Linked DNA regions of Variovorax paradoxus. The protein of the gene in region 1 interacts with the protein of each later gene in a pairwise test. Links are inferred from orthologs where the notes say so. Each region holds a gene or a part of one and is shown in the gene's direction. Other genes may lie near its edges. The genes, in order: leuS and ligA.

The links.
Region 2: the proteins of leuS (region 1) and ligA interact in binary tests that used the Escherichia coli proteins (3 or more experiments, as listed by UniProt). The link is inferred for Variovorax paradoxus from one-to-one orthologs.

Annotation. Positions count from the first base shown.
Region 1 is NZ_CP091716.1:1,011,872-1,023,180, forward strand. Bases 929-4,093 are described here. They hold leuS (leucine--tRNA ligase), read left to right. Parts: upstream 929-1,262; coding sequence 1,263-3,893; downstream 3,894-4,093. Other genes in these bases: L3V85_RS04970 (Bug family tripartite tricarboxylate transporter substrate binding protein), read right to left, coding at 929-1,114; lptE (LPS assembly lipoprotein LptE), read left to right, coding at 3,909-4,093. Outside these bases: L3V85_RS04965 (NAD/NADP octopine/nopaline dehydrogenase family protein), read right to left, coding at 1-147; more of L3V85_RS04970, read right to left, coding at 140-928; more of lptE, read left to right, coding at 4,094-4,445; holA (DNA polymerase III subunit delta), read left to right, coding at 4,453-5,526; L3V85_RS04990 (glutamate-5-semialdehyde dehydrogenase), read left to right, coding at 5,597-6,889; gshA (glutamate--cysteine ligase), read left to right, coding at 7,013-8,341; L3V85_RS05000 (potassium transporter Kup), read left to right, coding at 8,507-10,375; L3V85_RS05005 (benzoate/H(+) symporter BenE family transporter), read left to right, coding at 10,397-11,309.
Region 2 is NZ_CP091716.1:4,208,982-4,220,088, reverse strand. What follows is about bases 45-3,007. They hold ligA (NAD-dependent DNA ligase LigA), read left to right. Parts: upstream 45-465; coding sequence 466-2,550; downstream 2,551-3,007. Other genes in these bases: L3V85_RS19520 (hypothetical protein), read left to right, coding at 2,664-3,007; L3V85_RS19530 (cell division protein ZipA C-terminal FtsZ-binding domain-containing protein), read left to right, coding at 45-443. Also shown: more of L3V85_RS19530, read left to right, coding at 1-44; more of L3V85_RS19520, read left to right, coding at 3,008-3,080; def (peptide deformylase), read left to right, coding at 3,130-3,669; L3V85_RS19510 (DoxX family protein), read right to left, coding at 3,673-4,068; L3V85_RS19505 (amino acid ABC transporter substrate-binding protein), read left to right, coding at 4,222-5,256; L3V85_RS19500 (amino acid ABC transporter permease), read left to right, coding at 5,384-6,397; L3V85_RS19495 (amino acid ABC transporter permease), read left to right, coding at 6,394-7,449; L3V85_RS37355 (hypothetical protein), read left to right, coding at 7,488-7,613; L3V85_RS19490 (homoserine dehydrogenase), read left to right, coding at 7,720-9,084; L3V85_RS19485 (PPC domain-containing DNA-binding protein), read right to left, coding at 9,091-9,489; pgm (phosphoglucomutase (alpha-D-glucose-1,6-bisphosphate-dependent)), read right to left, coding at 9,494-11,107. UniProt on the Escherichia coli protein: DNA ligase that catalyzes the formation of phosphodiester linkages between 5'-phosphoryl and 3'-hydroxyl groups in double-stranded DNA using NAD as a coenzyme and as the energy source for the reaction.

The DNA of each region.
Region 1 (11,309 bases):
CAGCGCCTGCGTTCGCAGGGCCTGGGCGCCCTGGCCGCCCGGGGACCACACGGTGACACCGTGCCCTGCCTGCCGCAGCCAGGCCGCGCTGGCCAGCGCGATCGCCCCGGTGCCGGCGATGCCGACGCGGTATGCCGATTTATTCAACCTTGATCCCGCCTTGCTTGATGACCTTGGCCCAGCGCTGGCTGTCTTCCGCGACGACCTTGCCCAATGCGGCTGGGCCGCCGCAGGTGTTGACCGCGCCCAGCTGGGCGAAGCGCTGCTTTGTCTCAGGCAGGTTGCACACCTCCACCAGCGCCGCCGACAGCTTTTCGATGGCCGCCGCCGGCATCCGCGCCGGCGCCATCACGCCGACCCAGACCGGCACTTCCATGCCCGGCAGACCGGTGGCCTCGCCAATGGTGGGCGCCGAGCCCATGCTGGGCAGGGACACGCGAGAGAAGGTGCCCAGCACGCGCGCCTTGCCGCTGGCGACCATGGGCTCGATGGAGGCCACGCTGGTCACGATGGTCGCCACCTGTCCGCCCAGCAGGTCGGTCATGGCGGGCGCCGCGCCCCGGTAGGGCACATGCAGCAGGTTCACGCCGCTCGCCTGGGCCAGCAGCGCCCCGGTCAGGTGCGAAACGGTGCCGTTGCCGGTCGAGGCGTAGGTCACCAGGCCGGGCCGGGCCTTGGCGTCGCGGAGCACATCGGCCACGGTCTTGTAGGGGCTTTCGGTGCGCACCGACAGCGTCATGGGCGTGTCGGCCACCAGCGCCACCGGCACCAGCTCGTGCACCGGGTCGTAGGGCAGCCTGGCCTGCAGATGGGGCGCGATGGTGACCGCGCCGCCCGTGGCCAGCAGCACCGTGGCGCCGTCGGTCGCCTTGGCCACCGCGTCGGCGGCCACGATGCCGCCGGCGCCGGCCTTGTTGTCGATGATGACCGGCTGGCCCAGCTTGTCGGTGAGCTTGGCGCCCAGGTAGCGGGCGATCACGTCCTGCGCGCCGCCGGTGGCGAAGGGCACGACGAGGCGCAGGGGCTTGTCGTTGTGCTGTGCCCACAGCGGCGTGGTGGCGAGTCCGGCGGCGGCCGCGAGGGCCAGGGCGAGGTGTTTCAGGCGCAATTTCATGGTGCTCCGGGCGGTTCGAAAGCGGGCGTTACCCGCGCAACACGCAGGTTACGTGCCCCAAGTCTAGAGTCCGCGGGCCGGGGCTTTCGCCCGGGCGCGATAATCCCGCGTTCCCGGCCGCTCCGAGCCGGGCTCTTGCCGAACCGCCATGAATCCCAGCTACAAACCCAGCGACGTCGAGTCCGCTGCCCAGGCGCAATGGAGCGCCGCCGATGCCTACCGCGTCACCGAGGACGCGAGCCGCAAGAAGTACTACGCCTGCTCGATGCTGCCGTATCCCAGCGGCAAGCTGCACATGGGCCACGTGCGCAACTACACGATCAACGACATGCTCACGCGCTACCTGCGCATGAGCGGCTACAACGTGCTGATGCCCATGGGCTGGGACGCCTTCGGCCTGCCGGCCGAGAACGCGGCGCTGAAGAACGGCGTGCCGCCGGCCAAGTGGACCTACGAGAACATCGCCTACATGAAGGGCCAGCTCCAGGCCATGGGCCTGGCCATCGACTGGAGCCGCGAGATCGCCACCTGCGACCCCAGCTACTACAAGTGGAACCAGTGGCTGTTCCTGAAGATGCTCGAAAAGGGCATTGCCTACCGCAAGACCCAGGTCGTGAACTGGGACCCGGTCGACCAGACCGTGCTGGCCAACGAGCAGGTGATCGACGGCAAGGGCTGGCGTACCGGCGCCACGGTCGAGCGCCGCGAGATCCCCGGCTACTACCTGAAGATCAGCGACTACGCCGAAGAACTGCTCGAGCACACCCAGCACAAGCTGCCGGGCTGGCCCGAGCGCGTCAAGCTGATGCAGGAGAACTGGATCGGCAAGAGCGAGGGCCTGCGCTTCGCTTTCACGCATGACATCAAAGACGCCAGCGGCAAGCCGATCCAGGACGGCCGCATGTACGTGTTCACCACGCGCGCCGACACCATCATGGGCGTGACCTTCTGCGCCGTGGCCCCCGAGCATCCGCTGGCCGCGCACGCCGCCACGCTCGACCCCAAGGTCGCTGCCTTCATCGAAGAGTGCAAGAACGGCGGCACCACCGAGGCCGAGCTGGCCACCCAGGAGAAGAAGGGTGTGCCCACGGGCCTCACGGTAACGCACCCGATCACCGACGAGCAGGTGCCGGTGTGGGTCGGCAACTACGTGCTGATCGGCTACGGCGACGGCGCCGTGATGGGCGTGCCCGCGCACGACGAGCGCGACTTCGCCTTCGCCAACAAGTACGGCATCGAGATCATCCAGGTGGTGCTGGTCGACGACGAGCCGCACTTCGACTATCACAAGTGGCAGGACTGGTACGGTGACAAGCAGCGCGGCGTGACCATCAACTCCGACAACTTCAGCGGCATGACCTACAAGGAGGCCGTGGCCGCCGTGGCGCATGCGCTGGGCCAGAAGGGCCTGGGCGAGCTGCAGACCACCTGGCGCCTGCGTGACTGGGGCGTGAGCCGCCAGCGCTACTGGGGCACGCCGATCCCGATCATCCACTGCGAAGAGCACGGCGCGGTGCCGGTCCCCGAGAAGGACCTGCCCGTGGTGCTGCCGACCGACTGCGTGCCGGACGGCTCGGGCAACCCGCTGCACAAGCACGAAGGCTTCCACGCCGGCGTGGTCTGCCCGGTCTGCGGCAAGCCCGCGCGGCGCGAGACCGACACCATGGACACCTTCGTGGACAGCTCGTGGTACTTCATGCGGTACTGCGACCCGAAGAACGACGAGGCCATGGTGGCCGGCGGCGCCGACTACTGGATGCCGATGGACCAGTACATCGGCGGCATCGAGCACGCCATTCTTCACCTGCTGTACGCGCGCTTCTGGACCAAGGTGATGCGCGACCTCGGCCTGCTGAAGGCCGACGAGCCCTTCAGCAAGCTGCTGACGCAGGGCATGGTGCTCAACCACATCTTCTACAAGCGCAACGAGAAGGGCGGCAAGGACTACTTCCCGCCCACCGAGGTCACGACCGTGCTCGACGCGCAGGGCCGCATCGTCGGCGGCACCACCGCCGACGGCACGAAGGTCGAGTACGGCGGCGTCGGCAAGATGGGCAAGAGCGAGCGCAACGGCGTCGACCCGCAGGACCTGATCGAGAAGTACGGCGCCGACACCGCGCGCCTGTACACCATGTTCACCGCGCCGCCCGAGGCCACGCTCGAGTGGAACGACGCGGCCGTCGAGGGCAGCTACCGCTTCCTGCGCCGGGTGTGGAACTTTGGTGCCGCGCAGGCGGACGTGGCACCGGTGGCGGCCGCCGGCCAGGCCTTCGGCAAGGGCGCCCAGGCGCTGCGTCGCGAGGTGCACACCGTGCTGCGCCAGGTCGACTACGACTACCAGCGCATGCAATACAACACCGTGGTGTCGGGCGCGATGAAACTGCTCAACGCGCTGGAAGGCTTCAAGCCCGACGGCAGCGCGGGCGACGCCGCCGCGGTGCGCGAGGGCTTCGGCATCCTGCTGCGCTGCCTGTACCCGGCCACGCCGCACATCGCGCAGCAACTGTGGAACGAACTCGGCTACGACAAGGACCTGGGCGGGCTGCTCGACGCCCCGTGGCCCACGGTCGACGTCGGTGCGCTGGTGCAGGACGAGATCGAACTCATGCTGCAGGTCAACGGCAAGCTGCGCGGCAAGCTCAGCGTGCCGGCCGGTGCCTCGAAGGACGAGATCGAGAAGCTCGCGCTGGCCTGCGACGATTTCGTCGCCTTCGCGGAAGGCGCGCAGCCCAAGCGCGTGATCGTGGTTCCCGGCCGTCTGGTCAACGTGGTTCTCTGAACGAACGACTCAAGCATGAACAATCGCAATGTCTCGCTGCCGCGCCGCGGCCTTCTCCTCGGACTGGCGGTGGCCGGTGCCTCGCTGGGCCTGGCCGGGTGCGGCTTCGAGCTGCGCAAGGCGCCGGTCTTTGCGTTCAAGTCACTGTCGGTGGAAGGGTCCGAGGCCCTTCTCAAGTCGGCCATGATCAACCAGATCCGGCGCGAGCTGCGGGCGACCGGCTCCGTGACCGTGCTGCCGGCGGAAGACGCGTCCAAGGCCGACGTGATCCTCGAAATCCTGGGCGAAGACCGCAACCGCATCGTGATCTCGACCAATTCGGCGGGCCTGGTGCGCGAGCTTCAGCTGCAGCTGCGCATCCGCTTCCGGCTGCGTACGCCGGGCGGCAAGGACCTGCTGCCCGCCTCCGAGGTCTCGCAGACGCGCGACCTGAGCTTCAACGAAACCAACGCGCTCGCCAAGGAAGGCGAAGCCGACCTGCTGTTCCGCGACATGCAGTCGGACATCGCGCAGCAGTTGATGCGCCGTATCGCCGCGGTCAAGTCGCTGTAATCCGTCGATGCAACTCGCCAGCGCCTCGCTCGGGGCCCATCTGCAGAAGGGCCTGAAGCCGCTCTACACGATCCACGGCGACGAGCCGCTGCTCGCGCAGGAAGCGGCCGACGCCATTCGCACGGCCGCGCGCGCGCAGGGCTACACCGAGCGCAGCTCGTACACGGTGGCCGGCGCGCATTTCGACTGGAGCGCGGTGCTCGCGGCTGGCGGCTCGCTTTCGCTGTTCGCCGACAAGCAGATCGTGGAGATCCGCATTCCCTCGGGCAAGCCCGGCAAGGACGGCAGCGCGGCGCTGCAGCAGCTGGCCGAATCGGCACCCGGCAACGACAGCACGCTCACGCTGGTGATGCTGCCCCGGCTGGACAAGGCCACGCGCACCGGCGCCTGGTTCTCGGCGCTGGAGAACAATGGCGCGAGCATCCAGGTCGACCCGATCGAGCGCAATGCGCTGCCGCAGTGGATCGCCCAGCGCCTGGGCCAGCAGGGCCAGCGCGTGATGCCGGGCGACGAAGGCCAGCGCACGCTGCAGTTCTTTGCCGACCGCGTCGAAGGCAACCTGCTCGCGGCGCACCAGGAAATCCAGAAGCTCGCGCTGCTGCATCCGGCGGGCGAACTCAGCTGGGAGCAGGTGGAAGGCGCGGTCAACAACGTGGCGCGCTACGACGTGTTCAAGCTTTCAGAGGCCGTGTTGGCCGGCAATCCGCAGCGGGTGGCGCGCATGCTCGACGGCCTGCAGGCCGAGGGCGAGGCCGAAGTGCTGGTGCATTACACGATTGCCGAGGACATCCGCGCACTCAAGCGCGTGAAGGACGCGATGGCCTCGGGCCGTCCGCTGCCGATGGCGCTGCGCGAAAACCGCATCTGGGGCCCGCGCGAGCGTGCCTTCGAGCGTGTGCTGCCGCGCCTGGACGACCGCATGCTGACCCGCCTGCTGCGCGCCGCCCATGTGGTGGACGGCATCGTGAAGGGCCTGAAGCAGCCCGACTGGCCCGCCAGCGGCTGGCAGGCGTTGCAGCGGCTGGCGCTGATGCTGTGCCGCGCCTGCAGCAGCGCGGCGGCCGCGCCAAGACGCGCCTGATCCGTGGTGGCTTCGGCCATCAAAAGGCCCGCCGTATCCTGGTCGAGGGGCGGCATGGGAAAATGAGTGCATGAACGCGTTCAACGTCAGCGAGCACATGCAGACCTTGGGTCTGCAAGCCAAAGCCGCTGCATTCCTCATGGCCCGTGCGGATGCAGCTACCAAAAACATAGCATTGAAGGCGCTGGCCCGGCGTCTGCGCGAAGCCGGCCCGGTGCTGGCCACGGCCAACCAGAAGGACCTGGAGCGCGCCACAGCCGCCGGCCTGTCGGCGCCGATGGTCGACCGCCTCAAGCTCACGCCCAAGGTCATCGAGACCGTCGCCCTGGGCTGCGAGCAGCTCGCCGGCATGGCCGACGTGATCGGCGAGATCATCGGCATGAAGCAGCAGCCCAGCGGCATCCGCGTGGGCCAGATGCGCGTGCCGATCGGCGTCTTCGGCATGATCTACGAGAGCCGGCCCAACGTGACCATCGAGGCCGCGAGCCTGGCCATCAAGAGCGGCAACGCGGCCATCCTGCGCGGCGGCTCGGAAGCCATTGAATCGAACAAGGCACTGGCGCTGCTGGTGTCGGAGGCGCTGGCCGAGGCCGGCCTGCCGGTCGATGCGGTGCAGCTGGTGCAGACCACCGACCGCGAAGCCGTCGGCCAGCTGATCGCCATGCCGGAGTTCGTGGACGTGATCATTCCGCGCGGCGGCAAGGGCCTGATCGAGCGCATCAGCCGCGATGCCAAGGTGCCGGTCATCAAGCACCTGGACGGCAATTGCCACGTGTACGTGGACGACACGGCGGAGTTCGACATGGCGCTGCGCATCGTCGACAACGCCAAGACCCAGAAGTACAGCCCCTGCAACGCCGCCGAAGGCCTGCTGGTGTCGGCCACGGTCGCCGAAGACTTCCTGCCCGAGATTGCCGCCATCTTCGCCGCCAAGGGCGTGGAAATGCGCTGCGACCCGGAAGCCGCCCGCATCCTGCGCGCCGACGGCGCCATCGACCCGCAGGCCAAGGTGGTCGATGCCGTGGAGTCCGACTGGTCCGAGGAATACCTGGCCGCCGTGATCAGCATCAAGGTGGTGGCCGGCGTGGACGAGGCCATCGCCCACATCAACCGCTACTCGAGCCATCACACCGACGCCATCGTCACGCGCGACCATGTGCATGCGCAGCGCTTCCTGCGCGAGGTCGATTCGGCCAGCGTCATGGTCAATGCGAGCACCCGCTTCGCGGACGGGTTCGAGTTCGGGCTGGGTGCCGAAATCGGCATCAGCACCGACAAGTTCCATGCCCGCGGACCGGTCGGCATCGAAGGACTGACCTCGCTCAAGTACGTTGTGCTCGGGCAGGGCGAAGTCCGGAGTTGAGAAGCCGTGGAGAGCGGATTGGCTGAACCAAGTCCGCTTTCTCCAGTCTTGTCATTGGGGCGGCCATCCCCAAATCCTACAATTCCGCTCCACCTTTAAGCACAAAACCAACAAGGCCGCCGCATGGTTCCGCATCTCGTCACCGCCCTGACCGGCCCGATCAACGAACTGGAGCAGCGGGTCCTGGACTCGATGCCCGCCATCGAGCGCTGGTTCAGGCTCGAATGGATGGAACACACGCCGCCGTTCTACAGCGCCGTGGACATCCGCAACGCCGGTTTCAAGCTTGCGCCGGTCGACACCAACCTGTTCCCCGGCGGCTGGAACAACCTCACCAAGGAAATGCTGCCGCTGGCCGTCCAGGCGGCGCAGGCAGCCATCGAGAAGATCTGCCCGGAGGCGCGCAACCTGCTCGTCATTCCGGAAAATCACTCGAAAAACACCTTTTACCTCGCCAACGTCGCGCAACTGGTGCGCATTTTCCATATGGCGGGGCTCAACGTGCGCATCGGGTCGATCGACCCGGCCATCAAGTCGCCCAAGAAGATCGAGTTGCCCGGCGGCGACGTCGTCACGCTGGAGCCGGTGGTTCGCACCAAGCGCCGGCTGGGGCTGAAGAACTTCGATCCCTGCACAATTCTGCTCAACAACGAGCTTTCCGCGGGAACGCCCGGCATCCTCGAAGACCTGCACGAGCAATACCTGCTGCCCCCGCTGCACGCGGGCTGGTCGGTGCGCCGCAAGAGCAACCACCTGCACAGCTATGAAGAGCTGTCCAAGCGCTTCGGCAAGCTGCTGGGCATCGACCCCTGGCTCATCAACCCGATCTATGCGCGTGCCGAGGGCGTCGACGTGGCAGAGGGCCGCGGCATCGACGTGCTGACCAGCCACGTGGACGCGGTGCTGACCAAGGTGCGCCGCAAGTACAAGGAATACGGCATCAACGAGAAGCCGTTCGTGGTCGTCAAGGGCGGCCACAGCGACAGCGGCAGCCCGGGCGTGGTGACGGTGCGCGACGTGAAAGACGTCGAGGCGCTGATCGGCAAGCAGCGCGGCGCCTCTGCCGCCAAGGCTGCCAACAGCCGCGAGGCGCGCGAGTTGCGCGACCTGCGCGAACCCACCGAGCTGATCGTCCAGGAAGGCGTGCTTACCAACGAGCGCGTGCACAACGGCGTGGCCGAACCGGTCGTCTACATGATGGACCGCTACGTGGTCGGCGGCTTCTACCGCGTGCATGCCGAGCAGGCGCCCGACGAGAACCTGAAGCTGCCGGGCGCGAGCTTCGTGCCGCTGGCTTTCTCCGAAAGCGCGCACCTGCCGCAGCCGGGCGCCAAGCCCGGTGCCAGCGCGCCGAACCGCTTCTACATGTACGGCGTGGTCGGCCGGCTGGCCATGGTGGCCGCCAGCTACGAGATGGAAGCCACCAACCCGGACGCCGAAATCTACGAATGATTGTGGGGGCCGGCTTGCGGCGGCGGCGGGCGGCGGCAAAATAGCGGCCCCACATCAACGGAACCCAAAGGGCGGAGGGGATGCATGGCGCCGGAGCGGCTGCCATGGATCCTTCGCGTGTCTGACGCGTCGATTGAAGCAGCCAGCCCTTTTCCCATCGACCTCGTGTCAGCCCCCAAAACCATCTCCGCCGGCCTGATCGTCGGCGCCATCGGCGTCGTTTACGGCGACATCGGCACCAGCGTCCTGTATGCCGTCAAGGAAGTGTTCGGCCACGGCCATGTGCCGTTCACGGTCGAAAACGTCTACGGCATCCTGTCGATGTTCTTCTGGACGCTCACCGTCATCGTCTCCATCAAGTACGTGGTGCTGGTGCTGCGCGCCGACAACGAAGGCGAGGGCGGGCTGGTCGCGATGCTCGCGCTGGCCTCGCGCGCGGTGGCCGACAAACCCAGGCTGCGCCACCTGCTGCTGGTGGTCGGCATCTTCGGCACTTCCCTCTTCTACGGCGACGGGGTCATCACGCCGGCCATCTCGGTGCTGTCGGCGGTCGAGGGCCTGGAGGTGGTGTCGCCGCACTTCACGCACTACGTCATTCCGCTCACGCTGGTCGTTCTGTTCTGCCTGTTCGTGGTGCAAAAGCGCGGCACGGCGGGCATCGGCAAGTTCTTCGGGCCGGTCACGCTGGTGTGGTTCCTGTCGATCGCGGTGCTCGGCGTGTCGCAGATCGTGCACCACCCCGAAATCCTGAAGGCGCTGAACCCGTTCTATGCGCTGAAGTTCATCTGGGACAACCCCGGCACCAGCTTCATCCTGCTGGGCGCCACCGTGCTGTGCGTGACCGGGGCCGAGGCGCTGTACGCCGACCTGGGCCACTTCGGCAAAAGCCCGATCCGCATCGCGTGGTTCTCGGTCGTGATGCCGGCGCTCACGCTCAACTACTTCGGCCAAGGCGCGCTCCTGCTGGAGAACCCTGAAGCGGTGAAGAACCCGTTCTTCATGATGGCGCCCGAATGGGCGCTCATTCCGCTGGTGCTGCTGGCCACGCTGGCCACGGTGATCGCGTCGCAGGCGCTCATCACCGGCGCCTTCAGCGTCACGCGCCAAGTCATCCAGCTGGGCTACCTGCCGCGCCTGAACATCGAGCACACCAGCGTGCGCACGGCCGGCCAGATCTACATTCCGCTGGTCAACTGGGGCCTGTTCGTGGCCATCGTTCTGGCGGTGGTCATGTTCCGCTCGTCGAGCAGCCTGGCCGCGGCCTACGGCATCGCCGTGACCACCGACATGCTGATCACCACGGTGCTGACCTTCTTCGTGATCCGCTATGCATGGAAGCTGCCGCTGCTGCTGTGCATCGGATCGACGGCGGTGTTCTTCTTCGTCGACTTCATGTTCTTCGCCTCGAACCTGCTCAAGCTGTTCGAGGGCGGCTGGTTCCCGCTGATGATCGGCGGCTTCGTCTTCACGCTGATGATCACGTGGAAGGAAGGCCGCCGCCTGATGGGCGAGGCGCAGCATGCCGACGCTATCGACCTGAAGTCCTTCCTCGACTCGGTGTTCGTGAGCCCGCCGGTGCGCGTGGACGGCACGGCGGTGTTCCTCACGGCCGAGCCGGGCGTGGTGCCCAACGCGCTGCTGCACAACCTCAAGCACAACAAGGTGCTGCACGAGCAGAACATGTTCGTCACCGTGCGCAACCACGAGGTGCCCTGGATCCCGATGGACAAGCGCATCGAGATCGAGGCGCTGGGCCACCACTGCTGGCAGATCACCGTGCACTACGGCTTCAAGAACGACATCGACCTGCCGCGCGCGCTCGAGCATGCACGCATGCGCGGCTGCCAACTGGAAGCGATGACGACCAGCTACTTCCTGTCGCGCGACGTCGTGATCCCCACGCTGGGCAGCGGCATGGCGCCGTGGCGCGAGAAGCTGTTCGCGCAGATGCACCACAACGCGAGCGGCGCGGCGGCTTTCCTCGGGCTGCCGAACAACGCAGTGGTGGAGCTGGGGTCCAAGATCGAGATCTGACCCCGGCGGCACAATCGCCCGATGTCGTTCTTCAAAGACCTGAGCCTGTCGGCCTTCACCGCGGGCTTCGTCGCGGTGCTCGTGGGTTTCACGAGTTCGGTGGCCATCGTGTTCCAGGCCGCGCAGGCCTTCGGCGCCACGCCGGAGCTGGCGGCCTCGTGGATGTGGGCGCTGGGCATCGGCATGGGGCTGGCCTCCGCGCTGCCCTCGCTGTGGTGGAAGAAGCCCGTGATGATCGCCTGGAGCACGCCCGGCGCCGCCGTGCTGGCTGTCGCCGGCATGGGCTACGGCATGGGCGAGGCGGTGGGCGCGTTCATCGTCTGCGCGGTGCTGATCGTGCTGGCGGGGGCCACCGGCTGGTTCGAGCGGGTGATGAACAGGATTCCGATGGCGATCGCCTCCGCGCTGCTCGCGGGCGTGCTCGCGCGCTTCGGCCTGTCGGCCTTCATCGCGGCGCAGACCGCGCTGCCTCTGGTGCTGCTGATGCTCGGCACCTACCTCGTCGGCAAGCGCCTGCTGCCGCGCTATGCGGTGCCGCTCACGCTGCTGGTCGCCATCGTGTACGCGGCGGCGCGCGGGCAACTGGCGTGGTCGGCAGTGCATTTCTCGTTCACCTGGCCGGTGTTCACGATGCCGGTCTTCAGCTGGCAGGCGATCGTGAGCCTGGCGCTGCCGCTGTTCGTCGTAACGATGGCCTCGCAGAACCTGCCGGGCGTGGCCGCCATCCGCGCTTCGGGTTATGGCGATCTGCCGGTCAGCAAGCTCATCACCATCAGCGGGCTGACGACGCTGGTGCTCGCGCCCTTCGGCGCCTTCGCGCTGAACCTGAGCGCCATCACCGCCGCCATCTGCATGGGCCGCGAGGCGCATGAAGACCCGGCGCGGCGCTACACGGCGGCGGTGAGCTGCGGCGCGATCTACGTGGTGATCGGGC
Region 2 (11,107 bases), 3.2 Mb from region 1 along the record:
GCTTCGTGCTGCGCGCGCTGCATGCCGCATGGAGCCCCGGCTACGTGCAGCAGAACGCGGCGCGGCTGGGCTTCGTGGCCGGCATCATCCCGGGGCGCATGGTGCTGCCGACGGGCGAGGTCGGGCTGCCGCCCATCCTGGGGCTGGCCTTCGACACGCAGGCGGCGCTGGCAGACGATCCGGCCCAGTCGGCCATTCGCGAGCTGAGCCTGAGCCTGGACGTTCCGCAGGTCGATCGCGCCGAAGAGCCGTTCCGCCGCATGCGCGAAGCCGCCGCCACGCTCGCGCGCGAGATGGACGGCGTGGTCACCGACAGCGACGGCCAACTGCTGCGCGAAGAGACCATGGACGTGATCGGCAACGACCTCGAGCAGCTCTACGACACGCTCGACGGGCGCGACCTCGCGGCGGGATCGCCGCTGGCGCGCCGCCTCTTCAGCTAATTCGGACTTTCCGGAGACACCCATGACATCGCGCGACGAAGCGGCACGCGAAGCCGCCGCACTGAGCGAACAGCTCCACCGGCACGCCAACCTGTATTACGTGCTTGACGCGCCCGAACTGCCGGACGCCGAGTACGACAAGCTGTTCCAGCGCCTGCAGGCCATCGAGGCCGAATACCCCGACCTGCGCACGCCCGACTCGCCGACACAGCGGGTGGGCGGCAAGGTGCTCGACGGCTTCACCAAGGTGCGCCACAAGGTGCCGATGCTGTCGATCCGCACCGAGACCGACATCACGCCCGGCGGCGCCAGCGCCTTCGATGCGCGGGTGCGCAAGGAACTCGGTTTGGCCGAGGACGGACCGCAGGTGGCGTATGTCTGCGAACTCAAGTTCGACGGCCTGGCCATGAACCTGCGCTACGAAAACGGCGTGCTGGTGCAGGCCGCGACCCGCGGCGACGGCGAGGTCGGCGAAGAGGTCACGCAGAACATCCGCACGGTGCGCGAGATTCCGCTGCGCCTGAACGGCAAGGCGCCACCCGTGGTCGAAGTGCGCGGCGAGGTCTACATGAAGCGTGCCGACTTCGACGCGCTCAACGAGCGCCAGCGCGAGAAGATCGCGGCCGGGCAGAAGAACGAGAAGGTGTTCGTCAATCCGCGCAACGCGGCGGCGGGCGCGGTGCGCCAGCTCGACCCGGCGATTGCCGCGGCGCGGCCCTTGAGCTTCTTTGCCTATGGGCTGGGCGAAGTCACGCCGGCAAGCGAAGGCGGCCCCGATTGCCCGACCCAGTTCGACTGGCTGGCGCAGTTCAAGGCCTGGGGCTTCCCGGTCGCCCAGCAGACGGCGCGGGCCACCGGCGCCATCGAGCTGATCGCTTTCCACGAGAACATCGGCCGCCAGCGCGACGCCTTGCCCTACGACATCGACGGCGTGGTCTACAAGGTCGACAGCATCGAGCTGCAGCGGCAGCTGGGCTTCGTCACCCGCGAGCCGCGCTGGGCCGTGGCCCACAAGTACCCGGCGCAGGAGCAGTTGACCGAGGTGCTCGGCATCGAAATCCAGGTCGGTCGCACCGGCAAGCTGACGCCGGTGGCCAAGCTGGCGCCGGTATTCGTCGGCGGCGTGACCGTGACCAACGCCACGCTGCATAACGAGGACGAAGCCCGCCGCAAGGACGTGCGCGTGGGCGACACCGTCATCGTGCGCCGCGCCGGCGACGTGATTCCCGAAGTGGTCGGCGTGGTGCCCGAGAGCCTTGCCAAGCCCGACGATCAGCGCGGCCCGCTGTTCACCATGCCGCACAAGTGCCCGGTGTGCGGTTCGGAAGCCGTGCGCGAGGAAGGCGAGGTCGACTACCGCTGCACCGGCGGCTTGTTCTGCGCGGCGCAGCGCAAGGAAGCGATCCTGCATTTCGCGGCGCGGCGCGCGGTCGACGTCGACGGGCTGGGCGACAAGCTGGTGGAGCAACTGGTCGACGCGAACCTGATCCGCACCTTGCCCGACCTCTACAAGCTGGGCTTCACCACGCTGGCGGGCCTGGACCGCATGGCGGAGAAATCGGCCAAGAACCTGGTCGATGCGCTCGAGGCGTCGAAGAAGACCACGCTGCCGCGCTTCCTGTTCGGCCTGGGCATTCGCCATGTGGGCGAGAGCACCGCGAAAGACCTGGCCAAGCACTTCGGCAAGCTGGACGGCATCATGGACGCGACCGAAGAGCAGTTGCTCGAGGTGAACGACGTCGGTCCGGTGGTCGCCCAGAGCCTGCGCACCTTCTTCGACCAGCCGCACAACCGCGAGGTGGTCGAGCAACTGCGCGCCTGCGGCCTGACATGGGAAGAGGGCGAGCCCGAGGCCCGTGCGCCCAAGCCGTTGGCGGGCCTGACCTTCGTCATCACCGGTACCCTTCCTACGCTGGGCAGGGACGAAGCGAAGGATAAATTGGAAGCAGCCGGAGCCAAGGTGGCCGGCTCCGTCAGCAAGAAAACCCACTACCTCGTTGCGGGCGAAGACGCCGGCAGCAAGCTCGACAAAGCCAGGGAAATCGGGGTCGAGGTGATCGACGAGGCGCGTATGCTGGAAATCCTGGCGAAGGGAGCGGTGGATTAAGGGGAGCTTCAGGTTCTCCTTACCGGTCGTTACCTGACTTCATCCGAGCGCAGTCAACAGGGGCTACAACCTGGCGTTGAAAGAAAACTGAAAGGCCACAAGGAGAGTCCCTCATGCAAAAAATTCGTGTTCTTGGTGCCTGCATTGCGCTCGGCGGCGTCGCGCTGCTGACCGGCTGTGTGGGCGTGCCGGGCGACCCCTATTACGGGGGCGGCTACTCGTCGGGGCCTTACTACAGCGAGCCTTCGCCCGTGGTGGTGGCGCCGGCGCCGGTCTACATCAACGGTGGTGCTTATTACGATGGTCGCCGTCCCTACTATCGCGACCGTCCGTACTACAACCGGCCTGCCTATCCTGCAGTGCGTCCGGGTTATCCCTACCCAGGTGCCGGGCGCCCGCCGCCGCCTGCGTGGGGCGGTGGTCGCCCAGGCGTGGTGCCGCCCGCGGTGCTGCCTCCGGGAGCGACCCGGCCGAACCCCAACGCCCACCTGTGGACGTCGCCGGACCAGAAGGGTACGACGCCTCCGTGATTGATCCCGTGGCGGGCCAAGGTCGCGGGCCTGTCGCGATAATCCCGCCATGGCCATCCGCGAAATCCTGAAAATGGGCGACCCCCGGCTGCTGCGCATCGCGCAGCCGGTCGCCGCCTTCGACACCGACGAACTGCACCTGCTGGTGCGCGACATGTTCGAAACCATGCATGCGGTCAACGGCGCGGGTCTCGCGGCGCCGCAGATAGGCGTCGACCAGCAGCTCGTGATCTTCGGCACCGATGTCGTCAACCCCCGCTATCCTGACGCACCGCCCGTGCCCCGCACGGTGCTGCTGAACCCCGTCATCACGCCGCTGAACGACGAGGAAGAAGAGGGCTGGGAAGGGTGCCTGTCGGTGCCGGGCCTGCGCGGCGTGGTGCCGCGCTTTGCCAACATCCGCTATACCGGCTTCGATCCTTACGGCGACCCGATCGACCGGGTTGCCACCGGCTTTCATGCACGCGTGGTGCAGCACGAGGTCGACCACCTGCTGGGCAAGCTGTACCCGATGCGGGTGCGCGATTTCTCGCGCTTCGGCTACACCGAGGTCCTGTTTCCAGGCCTCGATGCCGATGACGACGATTGAAGCCTAGTTGTATTTGCTGCTCAGCGCGAAGCGTCCGCCGCCCATGAAGGCGAGGGCGAGCGCCGCGAAGAGGAACATGCCTTGCAGTTCCAGCGCCCAGCCGCCTTGCTTGCCGAGCGCGGTCAGGTCCTTCATGTGGACCAGCGCAAAAGCCACCAGCATGTTGATGGCCACGATCCAGGCGGCAGGGCGCGTGTACAGGCCGATGATCAGCAGCACCGGCGCCACCACTTCACCGATGTAGACGAGATAGGCCAGCGCGCCGGGCAGCCCGTGCTGGGCCAGCATGCCCGAGATGAAGCCGACGCCGCCCTGCAGCTTGGCAATGCCGTGCAGCAGGATCAGGACGCCGAGCGAAACGCGCAGGATGAACTTGCCGGTGTCGTCGGATTTGACCATTTGAGTAGGTTCCAGGTGAAGTGATTCGAGGGCCGTATGGTAGTGAACCTGGGCTGCGCGCGGCGGCATATGTATCCAACCCGGAGTTCTTTGGCAGAGTCCGGTAACGCCCCGTACACTGCCTTTTGCTTACTGTTGAGGAGAACACCAATGATGAACACCCGATTCCGCCCGGCGCTGCTTGCCGCCGCCTCCGTCATCGCTTTCGCCGCAGCCGCGCCGGCCTTCGCTGGCAAGACGCTCGACGCGGTCAAGCAGCGCGGCACCGTCAAATGCGGCGTGACCAACGGGGTGGCGGGTTTCTCGGCACCGGACACGCAGGGCAACTGGTCGGGCCTCGATGTCGACACCTGCCGCGCCATCGCCGCGGCCGTGCTCGGCGACGGCAAGAAGGTCGACTTCGTGCCGCTCAATTCGCAGCAGCGCTTCTCGGCCCTGCAGGCCGGCGAAATCGACATCCTCGCGCGCAACACCACCTGGACGCTCACGCGCGACGCCTCGCTGGGCTTCAACTTCACCACCATCACCTACTACGACGGCCAGGGCTTCCTGGTGCCCAAGAAGCTCAAGGTGACGAGCGCCAAGCAGCTCAAGAACGCCACCATCTGCACGCAGTCGGGCACCACCAACGAGAAGAACGTGTCGGACTACTTCCGCGCGCAGGGCATCCCGGTCAAGACCGTGGTGTTCGAGAGCTTCGAGGCTTCTTTCAAGGCCTTCTTCTCCGGCCGCTGCCAGGCCTTCACGACCGACGCCTCGGCACTGGCCGGCCTGCGCAACAAGGAGGCGCCCAACCCCGACGACTACGTCATCCTGCCCGAGTTGATCTCCAAGGAGCCGCTGGCACCGCTGGTGCGCCGCGGCGACGACGAGTGGTTCGCCATCGCCAAGTGGGTGCCCAACGCGCTCATCGAGGCCGAGGAGGCCGGTGTCACGCAGGCCAACGCCGACGAGCTCAAGGCCAACAGCAAGGACCCGGCGCAGCAACGCCTGGTCGGCACCGGTGAAGACCTCGGCAAGCTGCTGGGCCTGGACAAGGAATGGTCTTTCCGCGCCATCAAGGCCGTGGGCAACTACGGCGAGATGTTCGAGCGCAACGTCGGGCCCAAGTCTGTGCTGAAGCTGCCGCGCGGCTCCAACAACCTCTGGAGCAAGGGCGGCCTGATCTACGCACCCCCGGTCAGGTGATGCCTCCCCCAGGCTTCGCGCACTTCGTGTCGCTGCGCCACCCCCCTCGCCGGGGGCAACACCTGCGGCCCGGCGAAGCCGGTTCCGCGGTGTTCCTGGCATTTGATCGCAGCAGGTCCGCGAGCTGATGGCAATGCGCAGAGATGCCGTTGCCTCGTCGCGCCGCGGCGTCTGGCTGGCCTGGGCGGTGCAGGTGCTGCTGGTGCTGGCCGTGGTGGCCGGTGCCGTCTGGGTGGTGCACCACGCGCTCGAGGTGCTCCGCGCGCGCGGCGTTCGCTCGGGCTTCGATTTCCTGACCGAGCCCGCGGGCTTTTCCATCAGCGAGGGCTGGCTCGATTTCGATGCCAGCCAGCCGTTCTGGCGCGCCTTTCTCGCGGGCCTGATCAACACGGTGCGCGCGGCGGTGCCGGCGGCCATTTTCTCGGTGGTGCTCGGCACGCTGATCGGTATCGGCAGGCTCGCGCCGCATGTGCTGCTGCGCGGCATCTGCACCGCGTATGTGGAGCTGCTGCGCAATGTGCCGCTGCTGGTGCAACTGCTGATGCTGGCCTTCGCGATGGCGAACCTGCTGCCCGATCCGACCGAGCCCGTGCACCTGCTGCCGGGCGTGTGGCTCAGCAAGGGCGGCTTGAGCGTGCCTTGGCCCGTGGCGGCCGAGGGCGGCTGGTGGCCTACGCATTTCGAGTGGCCGGAGCGCGGTAATTTCGGCGTGAGCGGCGGTGCCGCGCTGAGCCCGGAGTACGTGACCATCGTTGCCGGGCTGACTTTCTATTCGGCGGCGTTCGTGGCGGAAATCGTGCGCGCCGGCATCCTCTCGGTTTCACAGGGCCAGGTGCTGGCGGGGCAGGCACTGGGTCTTTCTTCGGGGCAGCAGTTGCGCATCGTGATCCTGCCGCAGGCGTTGCGGGTGATCGTGCCTTCGCTGACCAATCAGCTGCTGAGCCTGACCAAGAACTCTTCGCTCGCGGTGGCCGTCGGCTATCCGGAGCTGGTGTCGGTGGCCAACACCACCATCGGCTCCAATGGCCGCGCCTTCGAGTGCATTGCCATCATCATGGCGGTCTACCTGCTGCTCTCGCTGCTGATTTCCTTCGGAATGAACCGCTACAACGCGCGCGTCGCGCTGCGAGGGTGGCGATGAGGAATGTCGCGCAAGGCCCCATCGCGTGGCGCAGCGAACTCTGGGGTTCGCCGCTGCGTGCGCTGGCGACGGTGCTGCTGCTTGCGCTGCTGGCGTGGGGCGGCTTCCATGTCGTCGAATGGGGCGTGGTGCATGCGGTGTTCCGTCCCGATGCCGAGGCCTGCCGCGCGGTGCAGCACGGCGCCTGCTGGGGTGTGGTGGCCGAGAAGTGGCGGCCGATGCTTTTCGGGCGCTTTCCGTATGAAGAGCAATGGCGGCCGGCGGTCGCGGTGGTCGTGCTGTCGGCCGTCACCGTGCTCAGCGCCTGGCCGCGCAGCTGGCGTTGGTGGCTGGCGCCGCTGTGGATTGTCGCGCTGCTGCTGTTCGTGCTGCTGATGCGCGGCGGCGTGCTGGGGCTGAGCGGCGTGCCGACCAGCCGATGGGGCGGCCTGCCTTTGACCATCGGGCTCGCCGTCGTGGGACTGGCGCTGGCCTTTCCACTCGCGTTGCTGCTGGCATTGGGTCGCCGCTCGGGCTGGCCGGTGGTGCGCACGCTGAGCGCGAGCTACATCGAGCTGGTGCGGGGCGTGCCGCTGATCTCGGTGCTGTTCATGGCCTCGTTCCTGCTGCCGCTGTTGTGGCCGGCCGGCTGGCAGCCCGACGTGCTGGTGCGCGTGCTCGCGGGCCTCACGCTGTTCGTGGCCGCCTATCTGGCCGAGATCATCCGCGGTGGCCTGCAGGCGGTGCCGCGCGGGCAGACCGAAGTGGCGATGGCGCTGGGCTTCGGCCGCTGGCCGGTGCAGCGCGACATCGTGCTGCCGCAGGCGCTGCGCCTGGTGGTGCCGGCGCTGACCAACAGCGTGGTCGGCACGCTGAAAGACACTTCGCTGGTCACCGTGGTCGGCCTGTTCGAGTTGACCGGTGCGCTGGGGCTGGCACTGGGCGGCGACCCGACGTGGCGGCCTTTCTACCTCGAGGGCTACCTTTTCATCGCGGCCGTGTACTGGGTGCTGTGCTTCGGGCTCTCGCGCTACAGCGTGTGGCTCGAAAAGCGCCTGTCGGCGGCGCCCTGAGCCGGGCGTCGGCCAGCTGCGGTACACTCCTGGCCTTCATGTCGAGCCTCAACCTCAACCCCGCATCCAACGCAGCCCTGATGGCTCGCATGATGCCGCCTGCCTCCGCGCAGGCGATGGTTGTTGCTCGAATGATTACCACCATTACCACCGCGGTCACCTGACACGCGCAGGTGGCCGTTCCGGCAGCCACCTGGTGTATCGCTCTCTCCCCGAACGAATGAACCCAGCTCTGGCAGCTGGGTTTTGTTTTTTCGTCTGGAGATGTCCATGTACCGCGATCCCGTTGAATCCCTCGAGCCCTTGCACAGCCGCCGTCCCGCGGCCATTCGTACCCTGCGCGTGGGGATGATCGGCATCGGCACCGTGGGCTCCGGCACCTTCCGCGTGCTGGCGCGCAACCGGGCCGACATCGCGGCGCGGGCCGGCCGTTCGATCGAGCTCGTGATCGTCGCGGCGCGCAACCTGGCGCGGGCCGTTGGTATCGTGGGCGAGGGCGTTGCGCTCACGGCCGACGCGATGCACGTGGCCACGCACCCCGATGTCGACGTGGTGGTGGAAGTGGCCGGCGGCACCGGCCCCGCGCGCGACTGGGTGCTGGCCGCCATCGCGCACGGCAAGCACGTGGTGACGGCCAACAAGGCCCTGCTGGCCGTGCATGGCACCGAGATCTTCGCGGCCGCGCGCGAGCAAGGCGTGGTCGTCGCCTACGAAGGCGCGGTGGCCGTGAGCATTCCCATCATCAAGGCGCTGCGCGAAGGGCTCGCGGGCAACCGCATTGAATGGGTGGCGGGCATCATCAACGGCACCACCAATTTCATCCTCAGCAAGATGCGCGACGAGGGCCTGGACTTTGCCGCCGCGCTCGCGCAGGCCCAGGCGCTGGGCTATGCCGAAGCCGACCCGACCTTCGACATCGAAGGCATCGACGCCGCCCACAAGCTGACCCTGCTCGCGGCCAACGCATTCGGCATGCCGCTGCGCTTTGCCGACGCGCAGGTCGAGGGCATCACCGGCCTGCAGGGCATCGACGTGGCCTGCGCCGAGCAACTCGGCTTTTGCATCAAGCTGCTGGGCGTGGCGCGCCGGCAGGCGTCGGGCGTCGAGCTGCGCGTGCAGCCCGTGCTCGTGCCCGCCGATCACCTGATGGCGCATGTGAAGGGATCGATGAACGCGGTCATGGTCAAGAGCGATGCGGCGGGCCTCACGATGTACTACGGCGCCGGCGCAGGTTCGGAGCAGACGGGATCGGCCGTGATCGCCGACCTCGTGGACGTGGCGCGGCTCGACGGCGTCGATGCCGCCCAGCACGTGCCGCACCTGGGCGTCCATGCGCATGCGACGAACGCCTTGACGGTGCTGCCGCGCGCCGCGGTCGACACCTTGCACTACCTGCGCGTGCCGGTGCACGCCGTGAGCCAGATCCAGGCGGTCACGGCCTGCCTTGCAGAGCAGAAGGTGCCGGTGCGTCAGGTCGCGCTGGCGGCCGAGTCCGCTGGCGCGGGGCCCCAGGTGCTGGTGCTGACCGGGCAGGTGACGCAGGGCACGTTGGACCTCGCGGTGCACGCGCTGCAGGAACACGCGGCGGTGGCCGGAGCCGTGACGACGCTGCGGGTGGAAGAGCTCGCCGAGTGAGCCTTTTCAGGTCTTGAGGCGCGGCGCGAGCTCGGCATAGCCCGTCGTCGCGTCGTGCGTCCGGCTGAAATGCCACTCGGGCAGCCACGCAACCAGCACCTCGGCGGTCGTGCGCACGGTGCACCCCGGCGCCGCGTGCCCGCCGAAGACGCGCCCATCGGCATCCGACACGCTGATGTGCAGGTGCGAGCCGTCCGGCGACAGGCTGCCCGCCAGCGTGAGGATTTCCAGATCGCCTTCGATGCGCGCGGCGTTCTCCGCGCCCGCGAACCGGATGCTCGCGCCACGCAGGCTGCCGATGCCCGAGACCACGAAGGCCGCGTCGTCGCCGCCTTTCTTTAGCGCCGCGTCGAGCGACGCGCGCAGGTCGTCGCCCGGATTCAGCCGCAGCACCAGCGTCCGCATGCGCTCAACCGCCCGACAGCGCTCCATCGACCACCTGCTGCGCTTCTTCGAGAATGCGCGCCAGATGATCCGGGCCCTTGAAGCTCTCGCCGTAGATCTTGTAGATGTTCTCCGTGCCCGAGGGCCGCGCCGCGAACCAGCCGTTCGCGGTCACCACCTTCACGCCGCCGATGGCCGCGCCGTTGCCCGGCGCATGGCTCAGCACGTCGACAATCTTGTCGCCCGCCAGCTCGGTCGACTTGATCTGCGCGGGAGACAGGTTTGAGAGCCGCTTCTTCTGCTCGACCGTGGCCGCAGCGTCCACGCGGTCCGACACCGGCTGGCCCAGCGCCTGCGTCAGCTCGGCATAGCGCTCGCCGGGGTCGCGGCCGGTGCGCGCCGCAATCTCGGCGGAGAGCAGGGCGGGCACCATGCCGTCCTTGTCGGTGGTCCACACCGAGCCGTCCTTGCGCAGGAAGGTTGCGCCCGCGCTTTCCTCGCCGCCGAAGGCCAGCGACGCATCGACCAGTCCGTCGACGAACCACTTGAAGCCCACGGGCACCTCGTACAGCTTGCGCCCGAGCCGCGCGGTGACGCGATCGATCATCTGGCTGCTCACCACCGTCTTGCCGACGGCCGCCTGCGCCGGCCATTGCGGGCGGTGCGTGTAGAGGTAGTCGATCATCACCGCGAGGTAGCTGTTCGGCTGCATCAGCCCAGTGCTGCCCGAGACCACGCCGTGACGGTCGTGGTCGGTGTCGCAGGCGAAGGCGATGCCGAAGCGGTCCTTCAGCGCGATGAGCTTGTGCATCGCATCGGGCGACGACGGGTCCATGCGGATGCGGCCGTCCCAGTCGAGCGACATGAATCGGAAGGTGGGGTCGACCTCCTGGCTCAGCACGTTCAGGCGGTTCAGCTTGTAGCGCTCGGCGATTGCCGGCCAGTAGTGCACGCCCGCACCGCCCAGCGGATCGACGCCAAGATCGATGGCCACGCCGCGGATGGCGTCCATGTCGAGCACCTGCGCCAGGTCTTCGACATAGGTGTTCAGGTAGTCATGCCGGTGCGTGGTGTCGGCGCGCAGTGCTTGTGCGAGCGGCAGGCGCTTCACGCCTTCGAGGTTGTTGGCCAGCATCTTGTTGGCCGCGGCCTCGACGGCCGAAGTGATGTCGGTGCCGGCCGGTCCGCCGTTGGGCGGGTTGTACTTGAAGCCGCCGCTTTCGGGCGGGTTGTGCGAAGGCGTGATGACGATGCCGTCGGCCAGACCTTCGGTGCGCCCGCGGTTGTAGACCAGGATGGCGTGCGAGACGGCCGGCGTGGGCGTGTATTCGTCGTCCTTCGAGATCATCAGCTCGACGCCGTTGGCGGCCAGCACTTCCACCGCGCTGTTGAACGCCGGCGTCGACAGCGCATGCGTGTCGATGCCCAGGAACAGCGGGCCGTCGATGCCTTTTTGCCTGCGGTAGTCGCAGATCGCCTGGCTGATGGCCAGCACATGCCATTCGTTGAACGCGTTGTCGAACGACGAGCCGCGATGGCCCGAGGTGCCGAAGGCCACCCGCTGGGCCGGCACGGACGGATCGGGCCGGCCGGTGTAGTAGGCCGAGATCAGGCGCGGCACATTGACCAGCAGGTCGAG